4 regions of the Pseudomonas sp. LBUM1658 genome follow, and region 3 is predicted to be linked to each of the others. Evidence: predicted binding sites of a transcription regulator. Region 3 holds the regulator's gene; each other region holds the start of a gene.
What was found. The regulator sigma-54, encoded in region 3, starts transcription at its own class of promoters, with help from an activator protein. The targets are predictions, from matches to a motif close to ANTGGCATNNANNTTGCTNT.
Positions count from the first base shown of each region.

Region 1 (7,758 bases), 3.1 Mb from region 3:
CGAATCTGCACCACCAGATTGTCCTGGCTTTGCGCCGGAAAACCATCAGCCACCAGTTGACGCATGCTGATTACGGCCAGCACATACCCCAGCGGAACCGATGGCACAGCTGTCGCCGAAACCCGCTCGACGACCGGCAAGGCCAGCAGCACACAATGAGTATATTCAGGCTCGACCCCGATCAGTTGCAGCGTCTGGGAGACTGCCATGCCACCACGGTCCCGGGCCCGCTGCAGGGCAGCGCCCCGTCCGGGCGCGACCAACAGGTCCAGGCCCAGCGGTGAGCTCCACTCGCTCTGCTTCTGGTTATACAACAAAGGGACGTATTCATCGCGCTCGGCGGCAGGTTGCAGCCCGCCCGACGGACTCAGGTCGCGAATCGAAAAGCCTGCCAGGCCCTGCGCTCGCGCCCGTTGTTCAAATGCACCACGTTCGGTCCTGGAAACCCGGGGCGCCCAGGAATAGGCCTGGGTTCTTTGCAACAAGGGCCGGGTGAAGCCATCGAACTCTTGCCGAGAGACCGACTGGGAGTTGACGATGAACCGGCGCAGGCTATCGAGGCGCTGCTCCTGATCTTCGAAACGCTCGGAAAACCGGTTCTGGCGCTCGCCAACCAATAGCTGAAAACGCTGCGCCACCTGCTGCCGGTGGCCCTTTATGGTCGCCCAAGCCAACATTCCAGTCAGCACGCCACCGGCCAATAGCACCAGTAGCGCGATAAACCAGGCCGAAACATCTTCACTGATAAAACCCAGAATCCTGGGTCGGACGGCGTGTAACGACATAAGCAGAACTCATAACGCCAGCGAGCTTGGGCGTCACATGGGCCTTGACTGAGTTATAGCCATTTGCCACTAACTTGACCAGCGCAAAAAGAGCCAAGAGCCTTTAAAAATCAAGGCTCTATGGATCCAATCGGTATTTAGCGGGCGGTGATTTTCCAGGCGCGGTGGATCTTGCTGTTGCGGGCGAAATCCGGATCGATGGTCTGAGCGGTGATCTCCTCGACCGCGTAACGGCTGCTGAGGTTCTCTTCGAGCTGGAATTTGCGGAAGTTGTTGGAGAAATACAACACTCCACCAGGAGCCAGGCGCGCCATGGCCAGATCGATCAATTGCACCTGATCACGCTGCACGTCGAAAATCCCTTCCATGCGCTTGGAGTTGGAGAAGGTCGGCGGATCGATGAAGATCAGGTCGTACTCCTCACGGCAGGTATCCAGCCAGGCCATCACATCGCCCTGCTCCAGGCGGTTCTTGTCGGAGAAACCGTTGAGCGACAGGTTGCGCCGCGCCCAGTCCAGATAGGTTTTCGACAAGTCGACGCTGGTGGTGCTGCGCGCTCCGCCCTTGGCGGCATGCACGCTGGCGGTTGCGGTATAGCAATACAGATTGAGGAAGCGCTTGCCGGCGGCCTCTTTCTGAATCCGCATGCGCATCGACCGGTGATCGAGGAACAGCCCGGTGTCGAGGTAGTCGGTGAGGTTGACCAGCAACTTCACGCCGCCTTCGTTGACCTCGACGAACTTGCCCTGTGCGGCTTGGCGTTCGTACTGCTTGGTGCCGCTCTGACGTTCGCGACGTTTGACCACCACGCGGCTCTTGTCGATGTTCAAAGCCTGCGGAATGGCCGCCAGGGCATCGAACATACGCGCCGAAGCTTTTTCCGGATCAATGGATTTCGGCGCGGCGTATTCCTGGACGTGAACCCAATCGTGATACAGGTCGATGGCCATGGAATATTCCGGCATGTCGGCATCGTAGACGCGGTAGCAGTCAATGCCTTCACGCTTGACCCACTTGCCCAACGCCTTGAGGTTCTTTTGCAGACGGTTGGCGAACATCTGCCCGCCTTCGCTCAAGCGCGGTTGCTCAATCACCACCGGTACCGGTTTGATCGGGTTGCCGTTCTTGTTGTACTTCTCGTACTTGCCCGGCGCCTCGATGTTGTCTGCGACTTCGACCTCGGCCTGTTCGCGTTCGATCTGGCGTTGTTCCGGGGTGCGACGCTCGCCGGTGACGAACTGGTCCGGGGTGACCTTGATCAGCAGCAATTTGCACGGTAAGGCGCCGTTCCAGAACGAATACTGCTTATGGCTACGGATCCCCATGCGCTTGCCCAGTTCCGGTGCACCGGTAAACACCGCGGCTTCCCAGTTCAGGCAGGCCTGGCGCAGACGTTCGCCGAGGTTCTGGTAGAGATAGAGCAAACTCGCCTCATCACCCAGACGTTCACCATAAGGAGGGTTGCAGATCACCAAGCCTTTCTGGTTCTGATCCGGACGCGGCTCGAAGGTCGCGACTTCGCCCTGGTAGACCTTGATCCAGTCGCTCAGGCCGGCACGTTCGATGTTATTGCGGCCCGGCTGAATCAGCCGAGGGTCGGCTTCGTAACCGCGGATCCACAGCGGTGGCTTGGCCAGACCGGCGGCGGCTCGTGTGGTGGCTTCTTCGTGGAGTTTTTTCCACAAGGCCGGCACGTGGCCCAGCCAGGCGGTAAAACCCCACTGCTCGCGGCGCAGGTTCGGTGCCATATCGGCGGCGATCATTGCCGCTTCCACCAGGAAGGTGCCGACGCCGCACATCGGGTCAGCCAGTGCGCCGCCATCGGCAGCAATCCGCGGCCAGCCGGCACGGATCAGAATCGCCGCCGCGAGGTTTTCCTTCAGCGGTGCCGCACCTTGCTGCAGACGGTAGCCGCGCTGGTGCAGGCTGTGACCGGAGAGGTCCAGCGAGAGAATGGCTTCGCCACGGTCCAGACGCAGGTGGATGCGCAGGTCCGGGTTGAGTTTGTCGATCGATGGACGCTCGCCCGACGGGGTGCGCAGCTTGTCGACGATCGCATCCTTGACCTTCAAGGCACCAAAGTGGGTGTTGTCGATACCCGAACCATGACCGCTGAACTCCACGGCCAGGGTCCCGTCGTTGAGCATATGGTCCTGCCATTCGATATCCAGCACGCCGTGGTAGAGGTCTTCGGCGTCCTTCATCGGGAAGCGCTTGAGCACCAGCAATACCCGGTTGGCCAGACGCGACCAGAGGCACAGGCGATAGGCGGTCTCCATGTCGGCCATGCCGCGCACGGCCGAGGTGTGCTCGCGCGCTTCCTCAAGGCCAAGCCCGATGGCTTCCTCGATAAGCAGGCCTTCAAGGCCTTTGGGACAGGTGAGGAAGAGTTCGTAACGATCCGACATGGGAATTCCAGGGCCTTTTAAGCAATAAGTGAACGGGCAACGCATTGCCCGCTCGGTTTTCAATCAAGCGCTTTTCTTGAAGAGCGCTCGCGGGGCACGAAAGTGTGCCGTGCCACCCCGGCCGCTCAACCAACCGAGGTCGGATGAGCTTGGATGCAAGGGCAGATAAAAAATCCGGTGCAACAAAATGTCATATCTCGACCCTTCGTCGATTAATAACCGACGACCACCGGTCGATATTCTTGCCAGAGAATTAACCTCATCATCTAGTAGGAGGCTGATTCATAGTGGGCTTTGGCCGTGCAGCAGGCTGATATACCTGCTTTCTTATGGCCTTAACATCATTATCGTTACGTCCTTATGACAAAACGATCATTCCCTCGATGTGACGCATTGGTTAGAACTCAATACAGGTTGGCGCCGAAATGACGTCAACACCTTGGCTCGCGACGCCGGCAGCGAGCCGCCAACGGCAGAGTATTTCTGCCCGACCTCGATTGAGGTCGACGGGACATTACACAGTCAACAAGTGAGGGCAACACCCTATGAGAAGACTTAAGCGTGATCCGTTGGAAAGAGCATTTTTACGCGGATATCAATATGGCGTTGGTGGCAAATCCCGTGAGCTTTGCCCATTTACTCTACCGTCGGTACGCCAAGCCTGGATTAACGGCTGGCGAGAAGGACGCGGCGACAACTGGGACGGTATGACCGGCACTGCGGGAATCCACAGACTCAACGAACTTCACGCCGTCGGCTAAACAGGGCACACACTCCGACACCAAAATCTGAATACGCAACGACTTACCATGCTCGTCCCATCCGGACGGCGGGCTTCGGCCCAGGGGCTCCCTTGAGGAGCCCTTTTTTATTCCCGCTCACTTAGCCATTACTCGATCCCCGTAGGAGCTGCCGAAGGCTGCGATCTTTTGATCCTGCTTCTCGGCGGTTTGTGCGTGAATACAAAAATCAAAATCAAAAGATCGCAGCCTGCGGCAGCTCCTACGGGTGTTCGCCTTTAGCGCAGCGCGGCAATCGCATCCACCGACTGGCGAATCAGCGCCGGGCCTTTGTAGATAAACCCCGAGTACAACTGCACCAGGCTGGCACCGGCGGCGATTTTCTCAGCCGCGTGCCTGCCTTCGGTGATACCGCCCACGGCAATGATCGGCAGGCGCCCGGCCAATTCGCCAGCCAGTACCTTGACGGTATGGGTGCTCTTGTCGCGAACCGGCGCGCCCGACAGGCCACCCGCCTCGTCGCCGTGTTCCATGCCTTCGACGCCGACGCGGCTCAGGGTGGTGTTGGTGGCGATCACCGCATCCATCCCGGTCTCGATCAAGGCTCGCGCCACCTCCACGGTTTCTTCGTCGGTCATGTCCGGAGCGATCTTGATCGCCAGCGGTACGCGCTTGCCGTGGCGCTGGGCCAGGTCTTCCTGGCGCTGACGCAAGGCTTCGAGCAATTGCTTGAGCGAGTCGCCGAACTGAAGGCTGCGCAGGCCCGGGGTGTTGGGCGAGCTGACATTGACTGTCACATAGCTGGCATGGGCGTAAACTTTATCCAGGCAGATCAGGTAGTCATCCACCGCGCGCTCAACCGGCGTATCGAAGTTCTTGCCAATGTTGATGCCCAGGATGCCTTTGTATTTGGCCGCCGCGACCCGGGCCAGCAAGTGATCGACGCCGAGGTTATTGAAACCCATGCGGTTGATGATCGCTTCGGCTTCCGGCAAGCGGAAAATCCGTGGTTTCGGATTACCGGGTTGCGCACGCGGGGTGATGGTGCCGATCTCGACGAAGCCGAAACCCAATTGGGCAAAACCATCGATGGCCGCGCCGTTTTTGTCCAGGCCTGCCGCCAGACCCACCGGATTGGGAAAGTCCAGGCCCATGACGTTCACCGGCACCCGCGCCGGCGCCTTGCACAGCAAGCCATTGAGGCCCAAACGCCCGCCCGCGCCGATCAGGTCCAGGGACAGATCGTGGGAGGTTTCCGGGGAAAGTTTGAACAACAGCTGACGGGCCAGGGTGTACATGGGCGGGCTTGACTCGGTTGGCGGCGAAATGAGCCGGCGATTATAGCCGGGCAACGGTGCTGCAAGCGAGGCACTCGATGAAATCTGCGGTTAATGGCATATGCCTTGCACCACCGATTGCATCAGCACTCATGCCAACGGCGGGATGGGTCGAAGGACAATGGCGTCGTCACCAAGGCTTTGCTCTGACAAGAGACCCGGGTACGACGCTTTTTTATGGAAGGTGCACACTTGATGAATGAATTTCCAGCAGGCCCACTGGCCTGGGTCAATGGCAGCGATGCTCCGGAAAAGAACGCAATCAACCTTGGCTTCATGGCCCTGAGCGATTGCGCTTCGGTGGTGGTCGCGGCCACCCAGGGCTTCGCCCAGCCCTATGGCCTGACGTTGAATCTGAAGCGCCAATCCTCCTGGGCCAACCTGCGGGACAAGCTGGTCAGCGGTGAACTGGATGCGGCCCACAGTCTTTATGGCTTGATCTACGCCGTGCACCTGGGCATCGGCGGCGTCGCTGCTACCGATATGGCGGTGCTTATGGGTCTGAACCAGAACGGCCAAAGCATCAACCTGTCCCACGGCCTGCAAGCCCGTGGCGTGACCGGTCCTGAAGCGCTGGATCAACACGTGCACCAAAGTCGCGCAAAGCTGACCTTCGCCCAGACCTTCCCCACCGGCACCCACGCCATGTGGCTCTATTACTGGCTGGCCAGCCAGGGCATCCATCCGCTGCAGGATGTCGACAGCGTAGTCGTGCCACCGCCGCAGATGGTTGCGCACCTGCAGGCCGGGCGCATCGATGGCTTTTGTGTCGGCGAGCCCTGGAGCGCCAGCGCGGTGCGCCAGGAACTGGGCTTCACCATCGCCACCACCCAAACCATCTGGCCCGACCATCCAGAAAAAGTCCTGGGCTGCACCCGGGCGTTTGTCGAGCAGTACCCTAATGCCGCCCGTGCGCTGGTCATGGCGATCCTCGAAGCCAGTCGCTTTATCGAACAGAGCACCGAGAACCGCCAAAGCACCGCCCAACTGTTGAGCGCCCGCGAGTACCTGGATGCGCCCCTGGACTGCATCCAGCCGCGACTGCTCGGCGACTACACCGACGGCCTCGGCAATCGCTGGCAAGACCCCCACGCCCTGCGCTTCCATGGCGCCGGCGAGGTCAATCTGCCCTACCTGTCCGACGGCATGTGGTTCATGACCCAATTCCGCCGTTGGGGCTTGTTGCGCGACGACCCGGACTACCTCGGCGTCGCCCGCCAGGTCCAGCAACTCGAGCTGTACCGCGAGGCAGCGAGCGCGGTGGGTGTCGGCCACTCTGGCGAAACGATGCGCAGCAGCCAATTGATCGACGGCAAGATCTGGGACGGTTCCGATCCGGTCGGTTATGCCCGCGGCTTCAAATTGCACGCCATGACCGACTCCTGCGCCCTTCTCGCCAGCCGCTGACAGGAGACTGCGAATATGTTGCGTATCCTGCTGATCAACGACACCGCGAAAAAAGTCGGCCGGCTCAAGGCGGCCCTGACCGAAGCCGGGTTTGAAGTGATTGACGAGTCCGGCCTGACCATCGACCTGCCGGCACGCGTCGAAACGGTGCGTCCGGATGTGATTTTGATCGATACCGAGTCACCGAGCCGCGATGTGATGGAGCAAGTGGTGCTGGTCAGCCGCGACCAGCCACGACCGATCGTCATGTTTACCGACGAACATGACCCGGACGTGATGCGTCAGGCCATCAAGTCCGGGGTCAGCGCCTACATCGTCGAAGGCATCCTCGCCGCGCGCCTGCAACCGATCCTCGACGTGGCCATGGCTCGCTTTGAAAGCGACCAGGCCTTGCGCGCGCAACTCCAGGCCCGAGACCAGCAACTGGCCGAACGCAAGCGCATCGAGCTGGCCAAGGGCTTGCTGATGAAGATGAAGGACTGCAAGGAAGAAGAGGCCTACACCCTGATGCGCCGCCAGGCCATGAGCCGCCAGCAGAAGCTGATTCAGGTGGCCGAGCAGATTATTGCCATGAGCGAATTGCTGGGCTGAAGTTCTGCAGCGTCTGGAAAACCGTTAAAGATCGCAGCCTGCGGCAGCTCCTACGGGATCTCTGGCACCCGCAATTTTGTGGGTGGACCGGATCGGCGTAGGAGCTGCCGCAGGCTGCGATCTTTTTGGCCACACCAAAAAAATCAAACTCTGGCGCGGCTCTTGCAAATCAATCCTTACAGGTAACCAACGGCGGTTGCCCCACCTACGACAACGACGTCGCACACCCTTTGGCATTAGCACATCGGGTTGCGGCGTTTTTTCGTTTTGGCCCCATAGCCCGGGACCGGTGGTGCGGCTGTCACAGGCGCTCCACTTGAAAGCTCATGACTCCTTTCGAGACTCTTTACAGCTGAGGTGCGCGATGAATTCAAGCTTCTGGAAATCCGGCCATACCCCGACATTGTTCGCGGCCTTCCTCTACTTCGACCTGAGCTTCATGGTTTGGTACCTGCTCGGCCCTTTGGCGGTGCAGATCGCCACCGACCTG
Region 1 is NZ_CP166798.1:4,715,276-4,723,033, forward strand. It holds gene ACA064_RS21660 (sensor domain-containing diguanylate cyclase) at 1-785, opposite strand, end outside; gene rlmKL (bifunctional 23S rRNA (guanine(2069)-N(7))-methyltransferase RlmK/23S rRNA (guanine(2445)-N(2))-methyltransferase RlmL) at 923-3,193, opposite strand; gene rmf (ribosome modulation factor) at 3,739-3,954, shown strand; gene ACA064_RS21675 (quinone-dependent dihydroorotate dehydrogenase) at 4,212-5,231, opposite strand; gene ACA064_RS21680 (CmpA/NrtA family ABC transporter substrate-binding protein) at 5,466-6,677, shown strand; gene ACA064_RS21685 (ANTAR domain-containing response regulator) at 6,693-7,268, shown strand; gene ACA064_RS21690 (nitrate/nitrite transporter) at 7,633-7,758, shown strand, end outside.
Region 1: the regulator sigma-54 is predicted to act here: its motif matches at 5,324-5,343, upstream of ACA064_RS21680 (CmpA/NrtA family ABC transporter substrate-binding protein).

Region 2 (7,758 bases), 440 kb from region 3:
GCTCCAGCAACTGCCCCGTTGGAGCAAAATCGTCAATGATCAGTTGCAGTAAATTAGTATCGTGCATGGCTGGCCTTGGGTTTTAAGCGTCCAAAAGCCTGGCGCAGGCCGGTGGCTAGCGCTGGGCTTCGAAGTTGAGCAGTTTGCTGGCTACACGGTTGCTGTCGACTTTATAGCTGCCATCGGCAATCGCTTGCTTCAATTCGGCCACTCGGGCCTTGTCGACAGCAGGTTGATCGCGCAGCTTGTCAGTGACCTTCTGCAACTGTTGAGCCTCATTGCTGAGGTGTACCGATTCCCCGCTTTTGCTAGTACTGGCCTGTTCGGCCGGGGTATTCACCGGCGCGGATTTGCCGGCGTCGCCGGTTTCCTTGGTGCCGCTGGTACGCGTACTGCCTGTGAGTGTGGGGGCGTTATTTAATCGGCTGAAATCGATGACCATGATGGAAAACCTCTGGGTATTTGGACGCTTGCCATGTTTTCGGCCATACCCGGAAAAACTTTAGGCCCAATTATCGGTGAGCGCGCGCGCAGCGACTCTTGCCCTGCTTGAGGCACAGTTTAGGGAAGGCTTGGGCGTAGCGCCAGTTCCCTACATGGCGACCTCAACCTGACCCGGAGCGGTCACGCGCGCCCTGATCACTCGTTGAGAGTTCAAGTTCTTGACCCTGATCTGTTCGCTCAGGCCACCGTTGGCCAGCGCTTCGCCAGGCATCCGCACACTGAGCGTCCCGCTACGAGCGGAAATCACTACCTGATCGCCCTTGCGAACGACCTCCGCTTGCTCCATGTGAGCCAAGGTGATGACCTGGTCGCTGACCATTGGTCGGACAAGCTTCTGCCCGATCGCCTGATCGACAGAGGTCAGATAGCCCTGATTGATCTGGCTGATGTCGCGCTCGCGCAGGGTGACGTCTTCCGGGCCGATGATTCCCGTGCGTTTCAGCGGCCGGGTGGCGGTGACAATTTCTCGAAACAGGCGAACCTGAGCCGGGACGAACACCGTCCAGGGCGAGACGCCATCGCAACGCACGCGCACGGTGACGCGGCCCAATGGCAGCGCCGGACTTTCCAGGGTTGCTGTCAATTCCTTGTCGCACATCGGCATGCGCAGGCGCGGGTCGAGTTGACTGACCTGGATTTCGTAGCGTCCTTCGGTTTGGCTGGTTGCCAGATAATCTTCCACGGTGAATTCAAGAAAGCCTTGAGTGACGCCGATAAGTAGATCAGGCAAGGTAACCGTATCAGCAACGGCAGGGCTGCCAAGGTTGAAAAAACACAACGCAGACAGCGCACAAAGCAATTTGCGGTACTGTGCTGTAAGGCGTCGGAAAAATGTCGTATGTGCGTTCATAAGAGTTAAAAAGCAAGCGCCGTGCCGTTTAGTGATGAATGTGCGTCGCAACACACTTAGCGTTGGTGTAGGAGTCTGGGCATGGCTGGTGTAATGGATTCGGTAAACCAGCGCACGCAACTGGTGGGGCAGAATCGCCTTGAGCTGTTGTTGTTCCGTCTCGACGGCAAACAGCTGTATGGGATCAACGTGTTCAAGGTTCGCGAGGTGCTGCAATGCCCCAAGCTGACCCTGATGCCCAAGTCCAATCCTGTCGTGTGCGGTGTGGCGAATATTAGGGGGGCGACCATTCCGATCCTTGATCTGGCGATGGCTACCGGTTCCGGTCGATTGCTCGATCAGAGCAATCCGTTCGTGATCATCACGGAGTACAACACCAAGACCCAGGGGTTTCTGGTCAGGTCGGTGGAGCGCATCGTCAATATGAACTGGGAGGAGATCCATCCGCCACCCAAGGGCACGGGGCGCGATCATTACTTGACGGCGGTGACCCGGGTTGACAATCAGTTGGTCGAAATCATCGATGTCGAGAAGGTCCTGGCTGAAGTGGCGCCGACCTCGGAAGCCATTTCGGTTGGCGTGATAGATGTTGAAACGCAACACAAGGCGGTTTCCCTGCGGGTGCTGACGGTCGATGATTCGTCGGTGGCGCGCAAGCAGGTCTCGCGTTGCCTGCAAACGGTTGGAGTTGAAGTCGTGGCGCTGAACGACGGTCGGCAGGCGCTGGACTATCTGCGCAAACTGGTCGATGAGGGCAAGAAGCCGGAAGAAGAGTTTCTGATGATGATTTCCGACATCGAAATGCCCGAAATGGACGGTTACACCCTTACGGCCGAGATCCGCAGCGACCCACGCATGCAAAAGCTCCATATCATCCTGCATACTTCGTTGTCCGGTGTGTTCAATCAGGCGATGGTGAAGAAGGTCGGTGCCGATGACTTCCTTGCCAAATTCCGTCCTGATGACCTGGCATCCCGGGTAGTCGACCGGATCAAAGCAGCAGACATCAGCTAGGGGCGTCTGCCCCTGGTGTTCAACACGATTTAAGAGGCGGTACCCTTGTCTACAGGTAATTTGGATTTCGAACAGTTCCGGGTCTTCCTGGAAAAAGCCTGTGGCATTTTGCTCGGAGAAAACAAGCAGTATCTGGTGTCGAGCCGTCTCAATAAACTGATGGAGCTGCAAGGCATCAAATCCTTGGGCGAGCTGGTCCAGCGTATTCAGACCCAGCCGCGCAGTGGCTTGCGCGAGATGGTGGTGGATGCCATGACCACCAACGAAACCCTGTGGTTTCGCGATACCTATCCGTTCGAGGTGCTGAAGAACAAGGTGCTGCCGGAGGCGATCAAGGCCAGTCCGGGTCAGCGTCTGCGCATCTGGTCGGCGGCCTGCTCGTCGGGGCAGGAACCCTATTCGTTGTCCATGTCGATCGATGAGTTCGAACGAACCAACCTGGGCCAGCTGAAAATGGGCGTGCAGATCGTTGCCACGGATTTGTCCGGCACCATGCTCAACAACTGCAAGACCGGCGAGTACGACAGCCTGGCCATTGGCCGCGGTCTCTCTGCGGAGCGTCTGCAACGTTACTTCGATCCGAAAGGACCGGGGCGTTGGGCAATCAAGGCGCCGATCAAGAGCCGGGTGGAGTTCCGTTCATTCAACCTGCTGGACAGCTACGCCAGCCTGGGCAAGTTCGATATCGTGTTCTGCCGCAACGTGCTGATCTACTTCTCCGCCGAGGTGAAGAAGGACATCCTGCTGCGGATTCACAGCACGCTGAAGCCGGGCGGTTATCTGTTCCTTGGCGCTTCCGAGGCGCTCAATGGCTTGCCGGATCATTATCAGATGGTTCAGTGCAGCCCGGGGATCATTTACCAGGCGAAGTGATCTGTTGGCTACACCAAAACGGGAGTCCTCAGGGGCTTCCGTTTTTTTATGCCGGCAGAAAAGCAAAGATCGCAGCCTTCGGCAGCTCCTACAGGAATATGCGGTCGGAGTAGGAGCTGCCGCAGGCTGCGATCTTTTTGGCGGCCATCACACCTTCTCCAAGCGGCAGAAAAACGGCAGGTGGCGGAGATCAGTTGCCGCTTTTCTGGCATTGCCACCTTGTCGATGCCCGCAAAGCCCCGGTTTACGGGGTTTTTTGAACTGGCACGAGGCTTGCTATGTTCATCGTACGAAAAAACCGGTCACCCAAAGGTCACCCGACATGAGCATCAGCTTCGATAAAGCGCTCGGTATCCATGAAAAGGCTCTGGGCTTCCGCGCTCAGCGTGCCGAAGTTCTGGCCAACAACATCGCCAACGCCGATACGCCGAACTACAAGGCTCGGGATCTGGATTTCTCTGCCGTGCTTGCCGCGCAGAATGAAAAGACCAAGAGCGGCAGTTTCGCGTTGAACATGACCAATAACCGGCATATCGAAGCCGAAGGCCTGGGCAATGGCGACGAGTCGCTGCTGTATCGCACGCCGATGCAACCGTCGATCGACCAGAACACGGTGGACGCTCAGCTGGAACAATCGAACTACGCCGAAAACTCGGTCAACTTCCAGGCCAGCTTCACCCTGCTCAACAGCAAATTCAAAGGGCTGATCTCAGCCCTGCGCGGAGAGTAAGCCATGTCCCTAGCCAGTGTTTTCAATATTGCCGGTAGTGCCATGAGCGCTCAAACCACGCGTTTGAACACCGTCGCCAGTAACATCGCCAACGCCGAAACGGTGTCTTCGAGCATCGACCAGACCTACCGCGCTCGTCATCCGGTATTCGCCACCATGTTCCAGGGTGGCCAGAGCGGTGGCAGCGATTCGCTGTTCCAGAACCAGGATGCCGCCGGCCAGGGCGTGCAGGTGCTGGGCGTGGTCGAAGACCAAAGCAACCTCGATGCGCGCTACGAGCCCAATCACCCGTCTGCTGACGCCAAGGGTTATGTCTACTACCCGAACGTCAATGTGGTCGAGGAAATGGCTGACATGATTTCTGCCAGTCGTTCGTTCCAGACCAACGCCGAAATGATGAACACCGCCAAAACCATGATGCAGAAGGTCCTGACTCTCGGTCAGTGATAAGGGGCGACTCAGATGAGTGTTACCGATTCCACCAGTGGCGCGAGCCTTGGCGATATTCTCAACAACACATCGAAAACCACTAAGTCGACCACCGACGATCTGGCGTCGGCGGCCAGCAGCACGGCTGGGAGTAAAGCGTTGGGGAAGGACGCTTTCCTGCAGTTGCTGGTGACTCAACTGAAAAACCAGAACCCGCTGGAGCCGCAGGACAACGGTGCGTTCGTCGCGCAGCTGGCGCAGTTCAGCAGTCTGGAAGGCATTACCACGCTGAACGATTCGGTAACCTCCCTGGCTGGCAGTTACAAGTCGTCCCAGGCTCTGCAGGCCTCATCGCTGGTCGGCCGCTCGGTGATCGTGCAGACCGACTCCGCAGTGATCGACCCGGCCAAGGGTCTCACCGGTTCGGTCGCCCTGGGTGCTTCGGTGTCCAATGCCACAGTGACCATCACTGACAAAGATGGCAAAACAGTCAAAACCATCGACTTGGGAGCCCAGTCGGCCGGTAATGCCAGCTTCGTCTGGGATGGTGTTGACGATCAGGGAGTCAAGGTCGAGCAGGGCACCTACACCTTCAAGGCCACCACCAAAACCGACGAGGGCACGACGGCATTGCTCACTTATCTGCCGGCGACCGTCAACAGCGTGTCCCTGAGTCAGACGGGCGGCGAGATGATGCTGAACCTCGCTGGCCTGGGCAGTATTGCCCTGTCCAAAGTTCAAACTATTGGTTTATAGAGCCAGCTAACGCGGCACAAGGAGTGAGATATGTCTTTCAATATTGGCCTCAGCGGGCTCTATGCAGCCAACAAGCAACTGGACGTTACCGGCAATAACATCGCCAACGTCGCCACCACCGGTTTCAAATCCTCCCGCGCGGAATTCGAAGATGTGTACTCATCAACCAAGCTTGGTACAGGTAGCAAAACCGTCGGCGGCGGCGTCAATCTGGCCAACGTTTCCCAACAGTTCAGCCAGGGTGAGGTCAACGGCTCTGGCGGCATGCTGGACATGGGTATTCAGGGCGGCGGCTTTTTTGTCCTGAATGACAATGGCTCGCGCACCTATACCCGGGCGGGTACTTTCCAGCGCGACAAGGATGGCTACGTCACCACCTCCGATGGTTCTGCGCGTCTGCAGGGTTATGGAGTGGATGCTAATGGCAAGATCATCAACGGCGTGCTGACCGATTTGCGTATCAACCTGTCGAACCTGCCGCCCAAGGCTTCAAGCTCGGTCGATTCCAACAGCAACCTCAAGTCGACCAGCGACGTTATCGATCAGGTGGCCAAGCCCTTCGATCCAAAGGACACGTCGAGCTTCACTTCACAGTTCACCACCCTCATCTACGATACCCAGGGTAATTCCCACCCGATGGATCAGTATTTGGTCAAGACCGGTGCCAATACCTGGAATACCTATACCCTGATCGATGGTCGTAACCCGAACGGCACGCCAGTGACCGGCACCGGCGCCGTTGCGCCAGTGGCTTCGACCCTGTCTTTCAATTCTTCCGGCGCACTGACTGGCATCGTTACTCCGCCCAGTACCGTTTCCAATACCACGCTGACCATTCCCGGGACCGGAACCGGAGCCTGGGTGCCAGGCACGATGATCAACGGAGTCTGGTCGCCGAACGGAGCTGCCGCCAACCCGACCGGGATCGGCATCAACATGGCGAACATCACCCAGTACAACTCGGTCACCTACCGTAACCCTCCGGTTACGGATGGCTATGCCACTGGCGAAATCACCGGGCTGAAAATCGATGGCAGCGGTGTCTTGTTCGCCAACTTCAGCAACGAGCAGAGCCAGGCGATCGGGCAGATCTCCCTGGCCAGCTTCAACAATGAACAAGGTCTGCAACCGGCCGGCGGCACCAGTTGGAAAGAAACCTTCGCCTCAGGTACGCCGGGCTACGACGCACCCGAGGTCGGTACTCTGGGATCGATCGTTGCCAACTCTCTGGAAGGCTCCAACGTCAACCTGACCAGCGAACTGGTGGACCTGATCAAGGCGCAAAGTAACTACCAGGCCAACGCCAAGACCATCTCCACGCAAAGCACCATCATGCAGACCATCATTCAGATGACCTGATGCCGGTTGGCTGACGCGCTGCAAAAAGAGCCCCTCGCAAGAGGGGCTTTTTTTATGGGTATACGCAATCCCCCTGTAGGAGCTGCCGCAGGCTGCGATCTTTTGATCTTGAGGGTGGTGGTGTCTACAGAAAAGATCGCAGGCTGCGCCAGCTCCTTGCCGAATGCATGCACCCGCAATGTCGTGGGCGCAATGCCAGGGTGGGAGCGGAATTTCTCGAGGCAAAAGAAAACCCCCGACAAGCCAGAGGCTCATCGAGGGTTTTCGAGTAAGCGCCTCGCGACGCCTACCGGCTCAGCTTATTGGCAAGCTTCGCAATCCGGCTCGTCGATGGCGCAGGCTTTTGGCACTGGCGCCGGACCGGCAGGAGCTGCCAGGACCGAATCGTCACCGTGGTTGCCGCTGGAAACAGCGTTCAGCTTGTTGGTGCTGATGGTCGACTTCTCGGTGCTGGTCGCGGCCAGGGCACGGAGGTAGTAAGTGGTTTTCAGACCACGGTACCAGGCCATGCGGTAGGTCACATCCAGCTTCTTGCCCGAAGCGCCGGCGATGTACAGGTTCAGCGACTGAGCCTGGTCGATCCACTTCTGACGGCGGCTGGCGGCGTCGACGATCCACTTGGTATCCACTTCGAAAGCAGTCGCGTAGAGCTCTTTGAGTTCTTGCGGGATGCGTTCGATTTGCTGCACGGAACCGTCGTAGTACTTCAGGTCGTTGATCATCACCGAGTCCCACAGACCGCGGGCTTTCAGGTCGCGAACCAGGTACGGGTTGATCACGGTGAATTCGCCCGAGAGGTTCGATTTCACATAAAGGTTCTGGTAGGTCGGTTCGATCGACTGCGATACACCAGTGATGTTGGCGATGGTCGCGGTCGGTGCGATGGCCATGATGTTGGAGTTACGAATGCCTTTCTGTACACGGGCGCGAACCGGTGCCCAGTCGAGGGATTCGTTCAGGTCGACATCGATGTACTGCTGGCCACGTTGCTCGATCAGGATCTGTTGCGAATCCAGCGGCAGGATACCTTTGGACCACAGCGAGCCCTGGAACGTCTCGTAGGCGCCGCGCTCATCGGCCAGGTCGCAGGAAGCCTGGATCGCGTAGTAGCTGACCGCTTCCATGGACTTGTCGGCGAATTCGACGGCCGCGTCGGAACCGTACGGGATGTGCTGCAGGTACAAAGCGTCCTGGAAGCCCATGATGCCCAGTCCGACCGGACGGTGCTTGAAGTTGGAGTTCT
Region 2 is NZ_CP166798.1:1,488,039-1,495,796, forward strand. It holds gene ACA064_RS06800 (flagella synthesis protein FlgN) at 1-67, opposite strand, end outside; gene flgM (flagellar biosynthesis anti-sigma factor FlgM) at 116-442, opposite strand; gene flgA (flagellar basal body P-ring formation chaperone FlgA) at 593-1,354, opposite strand; gene ACA064_RS06815 (chemotaxis protein CheV) at 1,436-2,368, shown strand; gene cheR (protein-glutamate O-methyltransferase CheR) at 2,414-3,241, shown strand; gene flgB (flagellar basal body rod protein FlgB) at 3,564-3,971, shown strand; gene flgC (flagellar basal body rod protein FlgC) at 3,975-4,418, shown strand; gene flgD (flagellar hook assembly protein FlgD) at 4,434-5,156, shown strand; gene flgE (flagellar hook protein FlgE) at 5,187-6,515, shown strand; gene ACA064_RS06845 (ribonucleoside-diphosphate reductase subunit alpha) at 6,815-7,758, opposite strand, start outside.
Region 2: the regulator sigma-54 is predicted to act here: its motif matches at 3,502-3,521, upstream of flgB (flagellar basal body rod protein FlgB).

Region 3 (7,758 bases):
ACCTCTCACATAAAGCCTGACGAACTTGTGTGAGGGAATCGATCATTACCGTTATAATCGCCGCCTTTTCATCAGGGTATTCGACTTCTGTCATGAGCCAATCCAGCGACCTGATTCAATCAGCACAACGCACCATCCGCCTCGAACTTGAAGCCGTACAAGGCTTGCTGGCCCATATCGACGCAGATTTCGTACGCGCTTGCGAGATGATTCTGGCCAGCAAAGGCCGTGTGGTGGTGGTCGGCATGGGCAAATCCGGGCACATCGGCAGCAAAATAGCAGCCACCCTGGCCAGCACCGGCACCACCGCCTTTTTCGTCCATCCGGCTGAAGCCAGCCACGGTGACATGGGCATGATTACGCGCGATGACATTATCCTCGCACTGTCCAACTCCGGTTCCACCAATGAAATCATCACGCTGTTGCCCTTGATCAAACGCCTGGGTATCCAGTTGATCAGCCTGACCGGCAATCCCGACTCGGCGCTGGCCAAGGCTGCCGAGGTCAATCTCAATGTCAATGTCGAGCACGAAGCCTGTCCGCTGAACCTGGCGCCGACTTCTTCGACCACCGCCGCGCTGGTCATGGGCGATGCACTGGCTGTCGCCCTGCTTGAAGCTCGGGGCTTCACCGCCGAAGATTTCGCCTTTTCCCATCCGGGCGGTGCCCTGGGTCGTCGCCTGCTGCTGAAAGTGGAAAACGTCATGCACGCCGGTACGGAGTTGCCGCACGTGCAGCGCGGCACCTTGCTCAAAGATGCCTTGATGGAAATGACTCGCAAAGGTCTGGGCATGACCGTGGTGCTCGAGGCCGACGGACGCCTGGCCGGGATATTCACTGATGGCGACTTGCGCCGCACACTGGATCGCACCATTGACATCCACAGCACCATCATTGACGAAGTGATGACTGCTCATGGCAAGACCGCACGGGCCGAGATGCTCGCCGCCGAAGCCCTGAAAATAATGGAAGACAATAAAATCAACGCCCTGGTGGTGGTCGACAGCGAAGACCGGCCGGTTGGCGCCTTGAACATGCACGATTTGCTGCGTGCGGGAGTAATATAATGAGCACCGATCTGTTGCAGCGCGGCAAACACATCAAACTGGCGGTTTTCGACGTCGACGGCGTGCTGACCGATGGCCGCCTGTACTTTCTCGAAGACGGCAGCGAATTCAAGACATTCAACACACTCGACGGCCAAGGCATCAAAATGCTTATGGCATCCGGCGTGCAGACGGCTATTATCAGCGGCCGCAAAACCCCGGTGGTCGAGCGCCGCGCAAAAAACCTCGGAATCCCTCATCTTTATCAGGGCCGCGAAGACAAGTTGGTAGTGCTCGACGAGCTTCTCGCGCAACTCAACCTGAGCTATGAACAAGTTGCCTACCTCGGTGACGACCTGCCTGACCTGCCGGTGATTCGTCGCGTGGGTCTGGGCATGGCAGTGGCCAGCGCCGCCAGTTTCGTCCGCGAACATGCACACGGCATTACCCAGGCCCGTGGCGGTGAAGGGGCTGCACGCGAATTCTGCGAGCTGATCCTGCGCGCCCAAGGCAACCTTGAAGCAGCCAACGCCGCTTACCTGTAGAGCCACCTATGCTGAGCAAAAAAGTTCGTAATATTTTGATGTTCACGGCCATTGCCGCGCTGTTTGCGGCCGTTGGCTACTGGAACATCAGCCCGGAACGCTTCATGGAGCGCCCGCCGACTGTCGTCGACGCAACGGCCATTGACTACTACGCCATCAATGCCCACAGCGTGCAGTTTCTGCCTGATGGCAAGTTGCAGTACGAAATGACTTCGGACAAGGTCGAACATCTGAAAGCAACCGATGTGACCTTGCTGACCAAGCCCGACCTGAACCTGTATCGCGGCACGGCTTATCCCTGGCACGTCCAGAGTGAGCGTGGCGAGGTCAATTCTGGTGGCACTGAAGTCGAATTGATTGACTCGGTACGTATCGCACGTACCGACGATAAAAACCGCACGACGATTATTACCAGCAGTCGCATGACGGTATTCCCTCAGCAGGAATATGCGCAGACCGAGCAAGCCGTTAGAATCGACGGCGCTGGTGGCGTGTCGACTGGCAATGGCATGAAAGCGTATTTGAAAGAAAGCAGGATACACCTGCTATCTAACGTAAGAGGACAGTATGAGTCTCGTTAAAACCCTCCCTATTTTGCTCAGCCTGAGCGCAGCACTGGGAAGCGCGAGCGCCTGGGCTCTGCCGACTGATAGAGATCAACCAATCCGCATTCAGGCCGACGACGCCCAACTGGACGACAAGCAAGGCATTGCCACCTACAAGGGCGATGTCATCATCACCCAGGGTTCGATGAAGATCACCGGCAACACCGTGACCATCACCCGCGCGCCTTCGGGCGAAGTCGACGTGGTCACCTCCGTCGGCAACCTGGCTTACTTCGAACAGCTGCAGAAGGCCGGTGATCCGGAGCCGGTCAAGGCCTATGCCGTGACCATCCAGTACCACGCATCGAAAGATCGCATCGTGCTGATCGACAAAGCCAAAGTGATCAACGAAGGCAATACCACCGAAGGCGAGAAAATCGTCTATGACACCGTGAAGCAGGTCGCCAATGCCGGCCGCGCTACCGGTGCCTCGGTGACCACGCCACGTCCGCGAGTCGACATGGTGATCCAGCCGAAGAAGAAAACCGACGAGCAAAAGGCCCCGTAATGGCAACTCTGAAAGCTCAGCATCTGGCCAAGAGCTACAAGAGCCGCCAGGTCGTGCGCGACGTCAGCCTGTCCATCGACAGCGGTCAGATCGTCGGCCTGCTCGGTCCGAACGGTGCTGGCAAGACCACCTGCTTCTACATGATCGTCGGCCTGGTCCAGGCCGATCAGGGTCGGGTACTCATCGACGATCTGGACGTCAGCCACCAGCCAATGCATGGTCGGGCACGGGCTGGCATCGGCTATCTGCCGCAAGAAGCGTCGATCTTCCGCAAACTCTCGGTCGCCGACAACATCATGGCCATCCTCGAGACCCGCAAGGAGCTCGACAAGGCTGATCGTCGCAAGGAGCTGGAAAGCCTGCTGGAGGAATTCCACATCCACCATATCCGCGACAATCTGGGCATGAGCCTGTCCGGTGGTGAACGCCGCCGGGTGGAAATTGCCCGGGCCCTCGCTACATCGCCGAAATTCATCCTGCTCGACGAACCTTTCGCCGGCGTAGACCCGATTTCGGTAGGCGACATCAAGCAGATCATTTACCACCTGAAGGCCAAGGGCATCGGCGTTCTGATCACCGACCACAACGTCCGTGAAACCCTGGATATCTGCGAGACCGCCTACATCGTCAACGACGGTCAACTGATCGCCGAAGGCGACTCCGAGACCATCCTGGCCAACGAACTGGTCAAGGAAGTGTATCTGGGCCATGAGTTCCGCCTGTAAGCCTTGAGGTGTGGGGCCAGTGGCAGGCGTTTTGGGGCAAACACTCGATTCAGGTGTTCAGCCATTGCCGGAGCGCCAGTGTCAACAAAACCTTATACTTTTTTATTGTTACAGCGCTCTAGGCAAACACTGCGATTTCAGGCATATAATTTGCTTATGTTTGGCGCTCCGGCGCCCTGTAGTGGATGGCGCATGCGCGCCGGCGAATAAGGTGTTAAGCCCCTGCCATGAAACCATCGCTAGTCTTGAGAATGGGCCAGCAGCTGACGATGACACCTCAGCTGCAACAGGCCATCCGCCTGCTCCAATTGTCGACCCTGGACCTGCAACAGGAAATCCAGGAGGCCCTGGAGTCCAATCCGATGCTCGAACGCCAGGAAGATGGCGACGACTTCGATAACGCCGACCCTCTGGCCGACAACGTCGAGCAGAAACCCAATGCCGATGTTCAGGAACCCTCCTACCAGGAAACCGCCCCGACGGTGGACAACCTCGAGGAAGGCGACTGGAACGAACGCATCCCCAATGAACTGCCGGTCGACACCGCCTGGGAAGACGTTTACCAGACCAGCGCGAGCAGCCTGCCGAGCAACGATGACGACGAGTGGGATTTCACCACCCGCACATCGGCCGGTGAGAGCCTGCAAAGCCATTTGCTCTGGCAACTGAACCTGGCACCGATGTCCGACACCGATCGCCTGATTGCCGTGACCCTGATCGATTGCATCAACAATCAGGGCTACCTGGACGAGACTCTCGAGGAAATCCTTGAAGCCTTCGACCCGGAAATGGACGTCGAACTGGACGAAATCGAAGCCGTCCTGCATCGCATCCAGCAATTCGAGCCGGCCGGGATAGGTGCGCGAAACCTGAGCGAGTGTCTGTTGCTGCAACTGCGGCAACTGCCGGCCAAGACCCCTTGGCTGACCGAGGCCAAGCGCCTGGTCACCGACTTCATCGATCTGCTCGGCAGCCGCGACTATAGCCAGCTGATGCGTCGCATGAAGCTCAAGGAAGACGAGCTGCGGCAGATCATCGAGCTGGTGCAAAGCCTCAACCCGCGCCCTGGCTCGCAAATCGAATCCAGTGAAGCCGAATACGTCGTCCCCGATGTGATCGTGCGCAAGGACAACGAGCGCTGGCTGGTGGAGCTGAATCAGGAATCCGTGCCGCGCCTGCGGGTCAACCCGCAGTACGCCGGGTTCGTCCGCCGCGCCGACACCAGCGCCGACAATACTTTCATGCGCAACCAACTGCAGGAAGCGCGCTGGTTCATCAAGAGCCTGCAAAGCCGCAACGAAACCCTGATGAAAGTCGCCACCCAGATCGTCGAGCACCAGCGCGGCTTTCTCGAATACGGCGATGAGGCGATGAAACCGTTGGTCCTGCATGATATCGCCGAAGCGGTCGGCATGCACGAGTCGACGATTTCCCGGGTGACCACGCAAAAATTCATGCATACCCCCCGGGGTATCTACGAACTGAAATACTTTTTCTCCAGCCACGTCAGCACCTCTGAAGGCGGTGAATGCTCGTCCACAGCGATTCGCGCGATCATCAAAAAACTGGTTGCGGCGGAAAATCAGAAAAAGCCGTTGAGTGACAGCAAGATCGCTGGTTTACTGGAGGCACAAGGCATTCAGGTAGCCCGCCGCACCGTCGCCAAGTACCGCGAATCCCTTGGGATTGCGCCTTCGAGCGAACGCAAGCGGTTGATGTAACGGGCCACGCCACCAGCGTTCCAGGGTGTGTTTGAGAACTCTGACGGTTTTCGGACACAGCCTAGTGGCAGGCAAGCCAGCCTGCCGCCTTATGCACTGGCAACGAAGGAGAAGCTGTATGCAAGTCAACATCAGTGGACACCAACTGGAAGTAACCGAACCTCTGCGCACCTATATCGGCGAAAAACTCGACCGATTGGAGAGGCATTTCGACAAGATCACCAACGTGCAAGTCACGATGAATGTCGAGAAGCTGCTGCAGAAAATCGAAGCCACGCTGCATATTCCCGGCGGAGAAGTGGTCGCCAACGCTGAGCATACGGACATGTATGCCGCTATCGACCTGCTCACCGACAAGCTTGATCGCCAACTCAAAAAGCATAAGGAAAAGACCCAGAGCCTCCTTCAGGGCGCAACCGGTCGCTAACATCCCCTACCCATGATCCGACTTGAAAACATCCTGACCCCCGGCCGTTCTTTGGTGAACGTGCCGGGCGGCAGTAAAAAGCGCGCACTCGAGCAAATTGCCAACCTTATCCACCGCGAAGTGCCGGATCTGGAGATGCAAGATGTCTTCGAGAGTCTGATTGCCCGTGAAAAACTCGGTTCCACCGGGTTTGGCAACGGCATAGCCATCCCACACTGCCGTCTCAAGGGCTGCACGTCGCCCACCAGTGCCTTGATGCACCTGGACGCCCCCATAGATTTCGACGCCATCGATGGCGCCCCGGTCGACCTGCTGTTTGTCCTGCTGGTCCCGGAAGCGGCTACCGATGCGCACCTGGAACTGCTCCGGCAGATTGCCAGCATGCTTGACCGCAAGGAAGTGCGCGAAAGACTTCGCAGCGCCGCAACCAACGAAGCCCTGTACCAGGTTGTCCTGGATGAGCAGAACGGTCCCTAATCATGCGCTTGATCATCGTCAGCGGCCGATCCGGCTCAGGTAAAAGCACCGCCCTCGATGTACTGGAGGACAGCGGCTATTACTGCATCGATAACCTGCCAGCAGGCTTGCTCCCGGAGTTGGCCGAGCGCGCGTTGATCCATACGGAACTGGCGCAGCCGCTGGTCGCCGTTTCGATCGATGCGCGTAATCTGCCCAGCCACCTGACACGCTTTCCGCAATTGCTCGAAGAAGTGCGCGGCCGGCACATACAATGCGATGTGCTGTACCTGGACGCCGACGAAGAAACCCTGCTCAAGCGCTTTTCGGAAACCCGTCGGCGCCACCCGCTGAGCAACGCCAATCGATCGCTCGCCGAAGCCATTGACGATGAAACCAACCTGCTCGGGCCGATTGCCGACCTCGCAGATCTCAAGATCAACACTACCCATCTGAACCTGTATCAACTGCGCGACACCATCAAGTTGCGCCTGCTGAATCAGCCGGAGCCGGGCACGGCGTTCCTGGTCGAGTCTTTCGGTTTCAAGCGCGGTATGCCGGTCGATGCCGATCTGGTGTTCGATGTGCGCTGCCTGCCCAATCCGTACTGGAAACCCGAGTTACGTGAGCAGTCCGGGCTGGATCAGCCGGTTGCCGACTATCTGGCCGCGCAACCGGATGTAGAAGAAATGTTCCAGGATATCTCCGCGTATCTGCTGAAGTGGCTGCCTCGTTTCGCCGCCAGCAACCGCGCCTACGTCACCATCGCGATTGGCTGCACCGGCGGGCATCACCGCTCCGTCTACCTGACCGAACGTCTGGGTCAGGTCCTGCAAACATCCCTGAAGAACGTCCAGGTTCGCCACCGCGACCTAAGCTAAAGGATCCACACCGCGATGCCCGCTCTGGAAATTGAAATCATCAACAAGCTGGGTCTGCATGCCCGGGCTTCTGCAAAATTTGTTGGAGTCGCCGGTCAGTTCAAGGATTGCACGATCAGAGTAGGACGCACCCCAGAATCCACGATCGACGGCAAAAGCATCATGGCCATGATGATGCTGGCTGCGGGCAAAGGAACGAAAATCCACCTGAGCACCGAAGGTGAGCAGGAGCAGGAAGCGCTGGACGCACTGGTCGATCTGATCAACCGCTACTTCGACGAAGGCGAGTAATACACAACCTGTATTGAGCGGGCTTTTTTGTGGCGAGGGGGCTTGCCCCCGCTCGGCTGCGAAGCAGTCGTAATCCGGTGTATGCGATCTACCTGAGAGACCGCGGTGTTAGTGTTTGGGGCCGCTTCGCGACCCAACGGGGGCAAGCCCCCTCGCCACAAAAGCCCCCACAGCAAGCCCCCTCGCCACAATTCACCCCAACGCCGTATCCATCACCATCATCAGACAAAACCCGATCAACAGCCCCAGACTGGCCAGCTTGTCGTGACCATTACGTCGCGACTCGGGGATGATCTCGTGAGTCACCACCAACAGCATGGCACCGGCAGCCAGCGCCAATCCCAGCGGCAAGAGCATCTCGGCCAGGCTCACCAGCCAGGCACACAACAGCGCGAAGACCGGTTCAACCAAACCTGAAGCTGCACCGATCAGGAACGCCTTGACCCGTGACATCCCTGCCCCGGCCAATACCAACGCAATCACCAAGCCTTCCGGCACATCCTGCAATGCAATACCCATGGCCAGGCTGTCGGCATCGGGCATTCCGCCCCCG
Region 3 is NZ_CP166798.1:1,046,882-1,054,639, reverse strand. It holds gene ACA064_RS04805 (KpsF/GutQ family sugar-phosphate isomerase) at 93-1,067, shown strand; gene ACA064_RS04800 (KdsC family phosphatase) at 1,067-1,591, shown strand; gene lptC (LPS export ABC transporter periplasmic protein LptC) at 1,600-2,172, shown strand; gene lptA (lipopolysaccharide transport periplasmic protein LptA) at 2,159-2,704, shown strand; gene lptB (LPS export ABC transporter ATP-binding protein) at 2,704-3,429, shown strand; gene ACA064_RS04780 (RNA polymerase factor sigma-54) at 3,657-5,150, shown strand; gene hpf (ribosome hibernation-promoting factor, HPF/YfiA family) at 5,269-5,577, shown strand; gene ptsN (PTS IIA-like nitrogen regulatory protein PtsN) at 5,590-6,054, shown strand; gene rapZ (RNase adapter RapZ) at 6,057-6,914, shown strand; gene ACA064_RS04760 (HPr family phosphocarrier protein) at 6,930-7,205, shown strand; gene ACA064_RS04755 (ZIP family metal transporter) at 7,398-7,758, opposite strand, start outside.

Region 4 (7,758 bases), 250 kb from region 3:
AAGGGATGGGCGTCGAGGTTTTAGCGTCGCGCAGGCGTAATAAAATCAGCCCCAGCACGGCGCCGACCAAGGATGACAACAGAATGGTCAGCGGCAGAATCTGCCAGCCGCCCCAGGCGCCGAGCATGGCCAGGAGCTTGAAGTCACCATGACCCATACCCTCCTTGCCCGTCAGCAGCTTGAACAGCCAATACACCGACCACAGGCTCATGTAGCCGGCAACCGTGCCCCACAGGGCGTCATGCAAGGGCACGAACAGGCCGAAGCTGTTGACGATCAACCCCAACCAAAGCAACGGCAGCACCAATACATCCGGCAGCACCTGATGATCGGCATCGATCAGGCTCATCGCCAGCAAGCCCCAACTCAAGATCACCACCAGCCCCGCCTGCCAGCCAAAACCGAAATGCCAGGCGACGAAGGCCGTCAACAGGCCGCAGGCCAGTTCGGTGAGCGGGTAGCGTTTGCTGATCGGTGCCTTGCACTTCGCACAGCGGCCCCGGAGCAGCAGATAGCTGAGGACCGGGATGTTTTCCCAGGCCCGGATCGGGTGCGCGCAGTGTGGGCACTGGGAGTGCGGTAGCAGCAGGTTGTAGGTCGGGCCGGGCGGATCGGCGGGTAAACCCAGCACATCATGGGCCTGGTCCCGCCATTCGCGTTCGAGCATCTTTGGCAGGCGCCAGACCAGCACATTGAGGAAGCTGCCGACGATCAGGCCAAGGGCCAGCGCGGATAGAACAAACGCCAGCGGATGGCTGGTCAGAAAATCACTCAAGGGCATGTTCAGATCGCAGAGCCTAGTTGGAAAATAGGCAAGTACATGGCAACCACCAGGCCGCCGACGACAATGCCAAGAACCACCATGATGAATGGCTCCATCAGGCTGGTCAGGTTATCGACCATACTGTCGACTTCGCCCTCATAGTAAGTTGCGACCTTTTCCAGCATATCGTCCAGCGCACCGGATTCTTCGCCGATGGCGGTCATCTGGATCGCCATATTTGGAAAGATCCCGGAGGCGCGCATGGAAAAATTCAGCTGCATGCCGGTCGAGACATCCTGCTTGATACGGTTGACCGCGTTCTTGAACACCACATTACCCGTGGCGCCAGCTACCGAGGTGAGGGCTTCCACCAGCGGTACACCGGCAGCAAAGGTGGTGGACAGCGTACGGGCATAGCGAGCTACGGCTGATTTGTACATCAGCGCGCCCACCAGCGGCAGTTTCAACAGGCTGACGTCCAGCCAGTCGCGAAAGCGTTGCGAGCGTTGGCGGGCACGATGGAAGCCGAACACGGCAGCGGCGAACCCGAGCAGCACCAGCCACCACCACTCCTGCAGGAGTTCGGAAATGGCGATGACCATCAGGGTGAAACCCGGGAGCTCTGCGCCAAAACCGGAAAATACTGTTTTGAACTGTGGGACTACCTTGATCAGCAGAATGCCGGTCACGATGATTGCAACGAAGATCACCGCCAAGGGATAGGTCATGGCCTTCTTGATCTTGGCCTTGAGCAATTCGCTCTTTTCCTTGTAGGTCGCCACCCGCTCCAGCAAGGTATCCAGGGCACCGGCCTGTTCACCGGCGTCCACCAGGTTGCAGTACAGATCATCGAAATACTGTGGTTTTTTGCGCAGCGCCGCGGCAAAGCTGTTGCCGGCTGCGACTTCCTGTTTCACCTCGTCCACCAGCTTGCGCATGTTCGGGTTATCGAAGCCCTCGCCGATGATGTCGAAAGACTGCAGCAATGGCACCCCGGCTTTCATCATGGTTGCCATTTGACGGGTGAACAGAGCGATGTCGAGGGGTTTGATGCGTTTGCCGGCGCTAAAGATCGAGGCGGTTTTTTTCCGAACCTTGCCCGGAGTAATACCTTGCTTGCGCAACTGCGCCTTGATCAGTGCCGGGTTATGACCGGTCAATTCACCGGTCATTTTGCTGCCTTTTCTGTCGGTGCCTTCCCAAGTGTAAACACTGACTTTTACTGCTTTGACCGCCATTGATTAGTCCTTGGTGACCCGGTTGATTTCCTCAAGGCTGGTGGTGCCCTGCATGACCTTGAGCAGGCCGGAAGTACGCAAGTCGTTGAAACCGTCCTTGCGCATCTGGGCGTCGATCTCCAGTGAGTTGCCTTCAGCCATGATCAGGCTTTGCAGCTCCCGGGTGTTCTTCACCACTTCATAGATCCCGACTCGCCCCTTGTAACCGCTGTTACAGAGGTCACAGCCGACCGGTTCATAGATCTTGAATGTGCCGATATGTTCCTCGGCGAAGCCTTCCTTGAGCTGAGTCTCGTGGGGAACCACGATTTCCTTTTTGCACTGACCGCACAGCTTGCGCGCCAGGCGCTGGGCGATGATCAGATTGACCGAGGTGGCGATGTTGAACCCGGGAATGCCCATGTTGTGCAGGCGGGTCAGGGTTTCCGCGGCGCTGTTGGTGTGCAGGGTCGACAGCACCATGTGCCCGGTCTGCGCGGCCTTGATGGCGATCTCGGCGGTCTCCAGGTCGCGGATTTCGCCGACCATGATCACGTCCGGGTCCTGGCGCAGGAACGAGCGCAAGGCCTGGGCGAAATCCAGCCCCTGCCGGGGATTGACGTTGACCTGGTTGATGCCTTCCATGTTGATTTCCACCGGGTCTTCGACGGTGGAGATATTGATGTCCACGGTATTGAGGATATTCAGGCCGGTGTACAGCGAAATGGTTTTGCCGGAGCCGGTCGGCCCGGTCACCAGAATCAATCCCTGAGGCTGCTTGAGCGCCGCCATGTACAACTCTTTCTGGTCGGGCTCATAACCGAGGGCATCAATGCCCATCTGCGCATTCGACGGGTCGAGAATTCGCATGACGACCTTCTCTCCCCATAGTGTCGGCAAGGTGTTGACCCGGAAGTCGATGGACTTGGTCTTCGAGATGCGCATCTTGATCCGCCCGTCCTGGGGCTTGCGGCGTTCGGAGATATCCAGGCTGGCCATAACCTTCAGACGCGCGGCGATCCTCCCAGCGAGGTGGATCGGCGGTCTGGCAACCTCGCGCAAAATGCCATCGGTGCGCAGACGGACCCGGTAGAGTTTTTCGTAGGGTTCGAAATGCAAGTCCGAAGAGCCACCCTTGATGGCGTCCAGCAGCATCTTGTGGACGAAGCGCACCACGGGTGCATCGTCAGCGTCTTGCCCGGCAATGGCGTCGTGTTTTTTATCGTCGATCGACTCGATGTCCACGCCACCCAGATCGACATCGGCCAGATCCTCCATGCCGCTGGACTGGGAATCGAAGAACTTGTCGATCGCATCGCTGAGCTTGTCGTCTTCGACCAGGATCGCTTCGGTGCTCAGTCCGGTGCTGAACTGGATATCGTTGATGGCTTGATAATTATTCGGGTCGGAAACACCGATAAACAATTTGTTGCCGCGCCGCCACAGGGGCAGGGCCTGGTGTTGCCGCATCAGCTTCTCGCTGATCAGCCCGCGAGGCTGGGATTCCTTATCGAGGGAACTCAGGTCAAGGAAGGGCATACCAAAATGTTCAGAGGCGATTTGTGCCACCAGCCGGCTTTTGACCAGTTTATTCTGCACCAGGTAGGTCACCAGCGACACTTGATTGCGCTGGGCCTGCTGAGACGCTTGTTGCGCGCCTTTGTCGGTGAGAAGTTCGGCCAGCACCAATTGCTTGGCCAGACCGGAAAGGGCGATGTCATTCATACAGGTACCAAACGCAAACAGTCGAAGACTTATAGCCTAGTCCGCCGAAGGAGCCTAATCGGGGAGGTCGGGTAACTAAAAAATGTCAGTTTGTGCGATTTTCGATGAGGGCGATACGCCAGCAGCTTTGCGCGCCCATAGGAAGGGCCAAAGGGTTTGGCATTCGCTACGCTTTAACCTGTATAAGGCCGTAAGACTTCACTTGATGCGAGGAGCTTGTCTATTAATAGTCAAAAAGGGTTTACCTTGATCGAGCTTTTGATCGTGGTCGCGATCATTGGGATTTTGGCCACGTTTGCCATAGCGTCTTTCGCCAGGTTCCAGGCCAAAGCCAAGGTTACCGCCGGTTTGGCAGAGATCTCTGCACTTAAAACCGGGTTTGAGGGCAGTCTGAATGAAGGCACTGCGCCGACTTTGGCATCAGTTGGCGCTATAACGCCTTCAGCCAATTGCATTGTCGTAGTGGCAGGGACACCGGCTGATGGGGTGGGGAGTATCAGCTGCACAATTCAGAATGCTCCGCCTGGAGTGACTGGCACGATCACCCTTGAACGTAGCAGCGCAGCCGTCTGGAGTTGCTTTACCACGGTAACTTCTGAATACGCGCCGAAAGGTTGTACCACAAGGGCGTAAGGTTTTTTTTACCTATTAATGGGCAGCTGGAGCTGTTTTTTATCGAGATGGCCTTCCGATCCACAGGATTCACAGGAAAATGTCAGTAATTCAGGATGTTAGGGTTCCCTAAAAACCCGCAACTTGCATGCAGATTACGTCCTGGTCATGCAATCTGCACGATTCCGGAATTTTGCGATTTCAATAAGCTATTGATTTATAAGTATTTATTTTGTGATCGGTAGTTGGCACAGCGCCTGCAATATATCCAGTAACCCTGCCCAGTGACACGGTGCAGAATTTCTAGATGAACAGGAGTTACTCGTATGAAGAAGTTCGCAATCGCTGCCGCAACTGCTACCGCTCTGACCCTGACCATGGCCAACGTGGCATTTGCCCAGACCACTCAGGCGCCAATGGTCCTCGCGGCAGGCGAAGTCACCCAGGCCACGGAAGCTACTACCGACACCTGGATCACTACCAAAGTGAAAGCTGACCTGGTCACCGAAAAAGGCATTCCTGGTACCGATATCAAAGTCGAGACCAACAAAGGTGTGGTATCGCTGTCCTCAACTGTTGCGGTCACTGACGCACAGAAAGCCACGGCAGTCGCCATCACCAAGAAAATCAAAGGGGTTAAAGCGGTTTCGGCTGACGGCCTGAAAGCCGAATAAGCTTCAAGCTTCTCGCCTGAACCGGGAGAAGAGGGGTGGCAGGCGATCCAGTAATACGCCTGTCCTCCCTTCAAACAGAGTTCATGCGAAGACCACAGGGATGTGGTCATTACAGGCCTCGGCACTCGTGTCGGGGCCTGTTCTATTTTGGTGGCAGGAAATGCTGGTGAGATGTCAGTTGCCACGGTTGCTATCGATCCGCACCAGTCGATTGCCCTCAAAGCGCAGATACTGATACATGCCGTTGTTGGGCCCGTATACCCACTCCTCGACTTGAAACTCCTCGCGCTTGTTGGCGCTGCGCTTGTAGCCCAGAAGATCGCGGGAAACCGGCTCGCCACATTTCTGCAGCACCTCGCTGGAACGGTCTCCCACACTGATCAATTGACTGCCACAGCGCAGGGTATCGGCTGCCAGCGCCTGGCTGGCGGTAAGCGCCAATGCCAGGCCGATCAGCGATCGGGCGCCCATGATCACTCCGCGTCCAGGTGCATCGGCGTGATCACCCGGCCATCGCTTTGCGCCTGACCAAGGCTGGCGTCGATGAAGTACACGCGGTCATCGGCCAACTGGCCTTTATCCACCAGGTAATCCTTGATGCTGCTGGCGCGATCCTGGCCCAGTTGACGCAGGAGAACGTCACTCTCGCTCCAGAACTTGATCACCCCTTCGCGCAGTTTGGCGGTGCGTTCTGCTTTGTCCAGTTGCACCCACTCGGCTGGCGGCTGGGTCTTCAGGCGGGTACGGTAGATGCCTTCGAGCAACGGGCTTTTTTCGCCTTCCGGCACTTCCAGCAGCGAAGCCTGGGCCGGGACTTTATCTCCGCGTCGCTGGAGCATCTTGTAGTAGTTGTACTGGTATTCGCGTTCCAGGCGTTGTTCGGCGAGCAATGGGCCATCGCTGCTTTGCGCGGCTGTGCCTTCGATTTCCAGACGCAGTGCCGGACGTTCCTTGAGCGCGCTGGACAGTTTAATCAGCGCTGCTTCGGATTCCTTGCTCAGGTCACTTGAACCCGGGGCGAATGCCACTGTGCCGAGGTCCTCGGAACCGCCTCCACCGGCCAGACCACCAATGAACTTGAACGGCGCTTGAGCGGCACGCACGAGCAGATTGCGCAGGGTCTGCCAGATGATTGGCATCACGCTGAACTGTGGGTTGTTCAGGTCGCCGCTGACGGGCAACTCGATGGAAATCTTGCCATCAGAGTCCTTGAGCAAGGCGATGGCCAGTTTCAGCGGCAGGCTCACCGCATCCGGACTGTCGACTTTTTCACCCAGTTGCAGTTGCTCGACCACCACTTTGTTCTCGGCTTTCAACTGGCCTTTGATGATCTGGTAGTGCAGGTCGAGATTGAGCCGGCCCTTGCGAATGCGGTAACCGGCGAACTTGCCGGAGTAGGGCGTCAGTGTGGTCAGCTCGACGCGTTTGAAGCTGGTGGCGATATCCAGCGCCGCCATCGGGTCGAACGGGTTCACGCTGCCTTTGATGGTGACCGGGGCGTAGCGGTCGACCTTGCCTTTGATATCGACACTGGCCGGTTTCGCCTGACGGCTGTCGATGGTACCGATCTGGCCGTTGAGCTGTTGAACGGCGGTGGCAAAGTTGGGCGTCAGGCTGAAGTCGGCAAAGTTGGCCGAGCCATCGTTGATGGCAATTGCACCGACATGGATACCCAGCGGTTTCTCCTTGCTGGCGGCGGGTTTGGCGGCGCTTTTGGCATCGCTGTCCGCTGGCTGGGGGATCAGCAGGTCATCGATGTTGGTGGTTCGGTCCTCGTTGATCATGAAGCGCACGTAGGGCTGGAACAGGTTGACCTTGGTGATCGACAGGCTGTCGCCATGTTGGTAGTTCAACCCTTCGAGCACCAGTTGCTGCCACTTGAGGAAGTCGCGGGTCTTCAAGGTGTCCAGGGTGTGCAGTTGATCGACCTGGGCCCGGCCGGTGACGTTGAACGCCAGCGGTTCGGTGCTTTTCAGATCGACCGCCAGATCACTGCCGAGCATGCCGCTGCGCAGTTCCAGTCGAACGAACGGACTGATATAGGACTGGGCGACGCGCAGGTCGATGTCTTTGGTCTGCACCTGCAGCTTGGCGCTGACCGGGTTCAGGTTGACTTCGCCACTGGCCTGGAGCTTGCCTTGCTTGCCCAGCCCGCTATCGAGCTTGAGGGTGAAGGGTGACTTATTGAGGCTGTCGAAGTTTTGCAGGTCCAGGTTCAGCGGGCCAAGTTCCAGCTCCACCGCAGGTTGTGCCCGACGGTCGGCCAAATGAACTTGGTAGTCACGTAGTTGCACATCCTTGAGCAACACCTGCCATGGCTTGCTCGGTGCTGTCGGCTCAGGCTTGGGAGAGGCAGTGGCGGGTGCAGGTTCCGCTGCGGGTTTGGCCGGTTGGCTGGCGAATAGCTTCTGCCAGTCGAGCTGGCCATCGGCTTCGCGAGCGGCCCAGGTTTCCAGTTTCTGGCTGCGGATCTTGCCGACTACCACTTGTTGTTTGGCCAGATCGACCGTGGCCTCGCTGATGTCCAGCCGTGCGAGGCGCGCCAGCGGCCGACCATCCGGGGCCTTGATGGCGAAGGGCGCGACGCTCAGCGAGGCGTTGCTCAGGAGCAGTTCGGTTTCTTTGGAGAGGCTGAGTTTGTAATCGGTACTCAGGTTCAGCACGCCGTTTTCAAGCACCAGCGGCACGGCATCACGTACGTAGGGCCACCAGGCTTTCATCTGGCCGTTGGTGACTTTGAGCTTACCTTCGGAGGCAATCGGCACCA
Region 4 is NZ_CP166798.1:801,416-809,173, forward strand. It holds gene ACA064_RS03680 (prepilin peptidase) at 1-781, opposite strand, end outside; gene ACA064_RS03685 (type II secretion system F family protein) at 784-2,001, opposite strand; gene pilB (type IV-A pilus assembly ATPase PilB) at 2,005-3,705, opposite strand; gene ACA064_RS03695 (pilin) at 3,964-4,338, shown strand; gene ACA064_RS03700 (BON domain-containing protein) at 4,644-4,991, shown strand; gene ACA064_RS03705 (DUF2845 domain-containing protein) at 5,166-5,462, opposite strand; gene ACA064_RS03710 (DUF748 domain-containing protein) at 5,465-7,758, opposite strand, start outside.
Region 4: the regulator sigma-54 is predicted to act here: its motif matches at 3,861-3,880, upstream of ACA064_RS03695 (pilin).